Regions from separate parts of the Trichococcus sp. genome, predicted to be linked through region 2. Evidence: predicted binding sites of a transcription regulator. Region 2 holds the regulator's gene; each other region holds the start of a gene.

Region 1 (2,203 bases), on a different contig from region 2:
CCCAAGCGGAGCAAGAATCGAAGGAAGCCGAAATTTTGAGAGAGACCCAGATTGCGGAATCGAATAAACAGAAGGAATTGAAGCTGGCGGCATTCCGTCAAGAGCAGGACGTAGCCAAAGCAAAAGCCGATAATGCTTATGCGCTGGAAAAAGCGCAGCTGGACATCTTGTTGAAAGAAAAAGAAATGAACGTTGACATAACGGAACGTGTGAAACAAATCGAACTGGAAGAGAAAGAAATCATCCGGAGAGAAAAACAATATGACGCAGAAGTGCGTAAGAAAGCTGATGCAGAGCGGTATGCCATCGAAACCAAAGCGGCTGCCGACAAACAAAAAGCAATCTGGGAATCCGAAGCAAGGGCCAAAGAGAAGGAACTGAACGGTTTGGCGGAATCTGCCAGCATCCTTGCGATCGGGGAAGCCGAAGCGAAAGCGAAGGAAGCTTTAGCGAACGCGTTGAAACAATACGGGGAAGCAGCCATCTTGACGATGCTGATCGAAAAATATCCGGATATCGTGCGTGCTGCTGCGGAACCGATCTCCAATATCGACAGAATCACGGTAATCGATGGCGGCAACGGCAGTCAAGGGGCTGCAAAAGTGGCCAACTATGCCAGTCAAGTCCTCACTGCTACCCAGGAAGGCCTCAAAGAAACGACCGGGATGGATGTGACTGCTTTGATCGAGTCTTTCATCGGAAATAAAAATATCGGCAGCAAACTGGGCGCGCTCAATGACACCTTGTCTGCAGACATTTCAGCTGATAAGGAGATCAGTCCAGCGGCAGCCGGCAAAGAACCGGAATCGGGAGTAGCAGTTTCTTAAAAGTAGGCATACAGCCAAGGCCTAACAGTCAGAATATTCATAAAATCAGAATCCTTCGGAAGCCCAAAAGCTCCGAAGGATTTTTTTTTGACCAGAAAAAAACGGGGTGTAATTGTGGTAAAATCATTATATGATAATTAAATCACAATTGGAAAAGGGGCGCGCATATGGCTTATCATGTTTTTCGGTCGCCTAGCCGGTATATTCAAGGAGTAGGCGCTATAGACATATTAGGGAAGGAAACGGCTGTCTATGGGAAAAGGGCATTCCTGCTTACGGACGATTTCGTTTGGTGCTTGCTCCAGGAAAAAGTGGAACGGGCGCTGGAGGGTTTTCCTTACCATTATGAAGCCTTCACTGGCGAAGCCTCGCTTGATGAAATGGTCCGTTTGGCTGACGCGGTCGCCGATGTCACTGCGGATGTGGTCATCGGTCTCGGCGGCGGCAAAATCATCGATGTCGCGAAAGGCATCGCAGCGGCTTGTGATTTGCCGGTCGTGATTGTCCCGACCACCGTTTCCACGGATGCACCGACCAGCGCCATCTCTGTTCTCTATACCGAGGACGGGTTGTTCGATCATTACCGGTTCTATGCGAAGAACCCTGATTTGGTGCTCGTGGATACGCAGATCGTTATTCAAGCGCCGATTCGATTCTTCGCAAGCGGTATGGCGGATGCCTTGGCTACCTGTGCAGAAGCGCTGGCAACGAAAGCCTCGGGGGAGAATGCTTTGGCCGGCGGTTTGCCAACGATTGCCGGCACCGCTATTGCGGAAGCGTGCGAAGAAACCTTATTCCGTGAAGGACTCAGCGCATTCGCTGCTGTCCAAAAAGGCTTGGTGACGCCGGCTGTCGAGGCGATCGTCGAGGCGAACACGCTGCTGTCGGGACTGGGTTTTGAAAATGGTGGCTTGGCCGCCGCCCATGCCATCCACAACGGATTCACGGCCATCAAAGGCGAGGTCCATCGCTTGACGCATGGGGAAATAGTCGGCTTTTGCCTGTTGGTCCAACTCATACTTGAAGAGCGCCCACAAGAAGAATTCAAAAGGTATAGCCGTTTCCTGGCCGCAATCGGGATGCCGACGACTTTGGCCGAGATGCATCTGACCGGAGCCACGCGTGAAGAGCTCCTTGAAATCGGAAAGCTTGCAGTGGCGCCGAGCAACACCATGAAAAATCTAAACAAAAACATAACGGCTGAGCAAGTCGTCGCCGCCATTTTGGCAGTGGATACATTCATCGGAAAGGAAGAAAAAGAATGATCATTGGAGTACCGAAGGAAATCAAAAATAACGAAAACCGCGTGGGAGTAGTGCCGGCAGGTGTGCAGATGCTGGTACAGAACGGCCACCAGGTAATGGTCGAATCCGGAT
Region 2 (2,203 bases):
GCCGGATAATTGGGAAATCGGACGATGGTAATCTTCTTCATAGAACTGGAACCCGTGCAGCACCGAACGGATTTCGGATTCATAGCCGTAAGCGTTCTTTTCATGCAACGTATGCTGGAGAAAATCATAGCGCTCCAAAGCTTTTTGGTAGGCTTCTTCATCTTCGAGCAGGTCCGGATCGCCCAAAGCGAAAGCCGCTTGCTCAGCTTCCTTGCTCAATTGGATGAGCGGGGCAAAAATGGTCAACATTTCCTGCCATATTGTGTTGGAGGAATCGACCGCGCTGTGCTGATCCAAGTAGCCGATTGTAACATCCTTGCTCTTGGAAACAGAGCCTGCATCCGTCGCTTCGATACCTGCCAAAATCTTCAACAGGGTTGATTTTCCTGCTCCGTTTCGGCCGACGAGCGCAATGCGCGAATGGTCCTGAACTGTAATTTGAATATTGTCGAATAAGACGCTTGCCCCAAACAGGCGCGCCAAATTTTGTCCTTGCAGTAAAATCATATGTAGTGTCCTCTTTCTGAATGAATACTCGCAGTTATCCTTTCCATTTTATCACAGCAACCACTGATTCGATAGGGACAAGCAAAGTTATTGCTATATTCACGTAATTGTGCATGTGAAAAACATCTGTGGCTGCGCTTACGATTAGTAGTGTATTTCACATGTTGTTCAAATAAGGCTTCACAATCAAGTCCGGTTTCGAACAAATTAGTAGATTTTTCACAATCAGATGATATAATAGCTAATATAATATGAAAGTTTAAGTATGTGAACATACTTTTTAAAGTTTGTGCCAACTGGGCAAACAATATGAGGTACGAAATGAAGAGGAAAGAAGTGGAGAAAATAATGTCGACGAATGATATTCCAAAAGCTACGGCAAGGAGGTTGCCGATTTACCACCGCTATTTGCGTTTTTTGCATAACGCTGGTAAAAAACGTGTTTCATCCACTGAATTGAGCGAAGCAGTAAAAGTGGACAGCGCTACTATCCGCAGGGACTTTTCATATTTTGGTGCACTGGGCAAAAGGGGATACGGCTATGATGTCGAGTATTTGCTGGATTTCTTCAGTAAAACCTTGAACCAAGACCGTCTGACGAACGTGGCTTTGATTGGTGTAGGTAATTTGGGGCATGCCCTGTTGAACTACAACTTTCATGTCAGCAATAATGTGCGCATCAGTGCCGCATTTGACGTCAATGAAGGCATCGTCGGCAAAATCCTCAGCGGTGTACCTGTGTACCCGATGACGGATATGGTGGAGCAATTGCGCATCCAGCAGATTGATGTGGCCATTTTGACCGTTCCCCAAGAAGTGGCGCAGGATGCCACCAACCGACTGACCGAAGCGGGTGTTCGCGGCATCATGAACTTTACCCCGATCCGTCTTTCCGTTCCGGAAAATGTCCGCGTTCAGAATGTGGATTTGACGAATGAATTGCAGACGTTGATCTATTTCTTGGACAATGATATCGGCTGAGCAAAGTCGGCAGCCGAGTGGAAGAAAACGTAAAAAAGAAGGATGAGGGGACCTCAATCCTTCTTTTTTTTCAGGGCTGAACGAACCCGTTCAGCTTTTCTTAGTTTTTGTCGATGCTGTCCTTGATCTTCAGGTAGGCATTGAACATGCGCACGCCTTTCACGATATCACTTGTTGCGAACAGCACACTGATGATCGCCATGAATCCCCAGCCTGCAGTATTCACGGCATCGACTGCCAACGAGATGAAGAGGATTGCGAAAACGAATCGGATGATTACTTGAACTAATAGATTTTTTAAAGTCATGATATTCCTTTCTTTTTCCTAAATAGCGGGCAACGCGTGTCTTACGAAATGAGTTGGGACAGAATCGGCAAAGCGGATACGGCATTCATCAACGCATGCGCAATCATCGGAGCCGCTATGTTTCTTGTCCTGTAATAAAGGTAAGAGAACCATAGCCCCAGAGAGCCGTAAACCAAATAGTGCCCATCATTATGCGCAATCGCAAAAATCAAAGCGCTGATGGTGGCTGCGCCGACCATCCCGATTGCGTCAACCAGATGCGTGACAATCGCTTTTCGGAATACAAATTCCTCCATCACAGGTGCAAAGATGATAATGTTAAAAATAAAGAACGGGTAGCGGTTTGTCAAGTCCAGCAATACTTCGGTATTTTCGGAAACGACTGGCATTTTGAACAAAAGATACTCC
Region 3 (2,203 bases), on a different contig from region 2:
GTTTTTTGTTCCCAAAGCAAAGCTTTCTCTTTTGTTTTTGAAGCATTTTCTTTCGTGAAAATCCGCTGGAGGCGGCTATTTATTGATTGCCCAAGGCGTTTAACAAATTCGCCGGTTTTTTTCAGCCATTTTTCCGCATTATTTCCATCTGGATTCTTCATAAATTCCCTCTTTCCTTTTCAGGTGGTCACTTATAAGTATAACAAAAAAGCTTTGCCCTGACTATTACATAGCGTGAACAATCACTAAGTGAGAGGAACACAAAAAATCAGCAAGGAATAATATCCTTGCTGACAATGTTATTGCTATACTGTTGTAGTAGCAGTATTCTCAAATGTTTCACCGATGGCAGCCAAACGTTCCTCAACGTCAGACTGCGTCAATTGATTACGTTGCACATAATAATTCGGCTGATGGACGCGACATTCATGCGAACAGCTGCGCATGTATTTGTGCTCGTTTTCTTCGGAACAAAGTATTCTCCGGTTGCAGCTTGGATTGGCGCAATTCACGTAGCGTTCGCATGGTGTTCCATCGAACCAGTCCTTTCCGACCACGACATGTTCGATACGATTGATATCCACACCGATGCGCTCATCGAAGACATACATTTTCCCATCCCAAAGATCGCCTTTAACCGTTTCGTCTTTGCCGTAGGTTGCGATCCCGCCATGCAGTTGGCCGACATCTTTAAAACCTTCTTTGACGAGCCAACCTGAGAATTTTTCACAACGGATGCCGCCGGTGCAATAAGTCACAACTCGTTTTTCCATAAATTGTTCTTTGTTTTCACGGATCCATTGCGGCAATTCGCGGAAGTTTGCAATATCCGGACGAACAGCTCCGCGGAAGTGGCCGAGGTCGTACTCATAATCGTTGCGGGCATCAATGACGACAGTATTTTCGTCTAGAATGGCTTCGCGGAAAGCTTCCGGAGATAAGTATTCACCAGTAGTTTCGTTGGGATCGAGATCGTCTCCTCCCAAATGCAAGGAAACGATTTCCTGGCGTGGGCGGACGAACATCTTTTTGAAGGCATGACCGTCTGTCTCATCGATTTTGTAGGTGATGTCGCTGAAGCGCGGATCTGCATTCATTTGAGCGATGTAGGCTTGTGTTTGATCGATTGTTCCGGAGACCGTGCCGTTGATGCCTTCCGGTGCTACCAAAATTCTTCCTTTTAAGCCGATTTCTTTGCAGAATCGTAGATGTTCTTGCGCGAATGTTTCTGCATCCTCTATCGGTGTATATTTATAATAGAGTAGGACACGATAGTCTTTTGTCATACTGCTCCCCCTAATTCAATCTGTTTTACTTCGAACGTTATGAAATTATACACATTTTGTAAGCGAAAAGCCAAGGATATGCTCAAAATTCGAAAAATGGTGTTCTACTTTATGGATGTGAGTGTTGCATGCTATACTTACATTAGAGATAAAATGAAAGTGGGGGAATGAAATGGGCATTTGTACATTGATCGTCAATCCATCATCAGGGGGCGAAATGGCCTCTAGTTATCTGGAATTGATGGAAACGCAATTGAGAAACATGTTCGAAGAGGTGACAGTCAAAGAAACAGGGAAACAGGGCGATGCCATGAAGTTTGCGTATGAAGCTGCAAAGAACGGCCATGAAGCTGTGTTTTGCATGGGAGGTGATGGCACAGTCAATGAAACCATCAACGGCTTGGCGGCTGCCGGAACAGATGTCGCTTTCGGTTTCGTACCATTGGGCACTGTCAATGATCTGGCAAGGGCGCTCGGCATCCCTTTAGACCCCGGGCAGGCTATCGAAATGTTTGAAACTGCGGTCTTGTTGGATTTGGATATCGGCAAAGTCAATGACCGATATTTTGTGTCTAATGTAGCTGCCGGCGCGATTCCTGAAGCTGTGGAAGAAGTGAGTGTGGAGCAAAAAACAAAATTAGGTCCACTGGCTTACTTCATTGAAGGAGGGAAAGCGCTGGCGAACCAGCCGATGCATCGTTTCCGCATAACAGTGGATGAGGAAACATTTACTCAGGAATCCCCGCTCCTCCTGATTGCTTTAACGAATTCAATCGCCAGTTTCGAGCGTTTCATGCCACAAGCAGAAGTCGATGACGGGAAAATGCGAATGGTCGTTTTCAAGGAGTTCAGTCTGTTGGATTCTCTGAAAATCCTGCCTCAGCTTATCATGGGTGAACTCAAAAATTCGGATACTG

Evidence for each region. Region 2 encodes Rex, which represses fermentation and respiration genes when NADH is low (regulators of the CRP and FNR family bind a similar motif). Its sites were predicted from a motif close to TTGTGAANTANTTCACAA; they were not measured.
Region 1: ACTCCX_RS06120 (glycerol dehydrogenase) is a predicted target of Rex. The motif match lies at 958-975, and genes of this name have one in related genera.
Region 3: trhO (oxygen-dependent tRNA uridine(34) hydroxylase TrhO) is a predicted target of Rex. The motif match lies at 1,324-1,341, and genes of this name have one in related genera.

The regions. Positions count from the first base shown of each region.
Region 1 covers NZ_JBSQPW010000016.1:40,745-42,947, reverse strand. Annotated here, with positions in the region: gene ACTCCX_RS06125 (flotillin family protein) at 1-827, shown strand, start outside; gene ACTCCX_RS06120 (glycerol dehydrogenase) at 995-2,092, shown strand; gene ald (alanine dehydrogenase) at 2,089-2,203, shown strand, end outside.
Region 2 covers NZ_JBSQPW010000029.1:19,742-21,944, reverse strand. Annotated here, with positions in the region: gene ACTCCX_RS09155 (ABC-F family ATP-binding cassette domain-containing protein) at 1-507, opposite strand, end outside; gene ACTCCX_RS09150 (redox-sensing transcriptional repressor Rex) at 856-1,488, shown strand; gene ACTCCX_RS09145 (DUF4305 domain-containing protein) at 1,589-1,795, opposite strand; gene ACTCCX_RS09140 (lysostaphin resistance A-like protein) at 1,837-2,203, opposite strand, start outside.
Region 3 covers NZ_JBSQPW010000012.1:53,515-55,717, reverse strand. Annotated here, with positions in the region: gene ACTCCX_RS04995 (transglycosylase domain-containing protein) at 1-161, opposite strand, end outside; gene trhO (oxygen-dependent tRNA uridine(34) hydroxylase TrhO) at 306-1,286, opposite strand; gene ACTCCX_RS04985 (diacylglycerol/lipid kinase family protein) at 1,459-2,203, shown strand, end outside.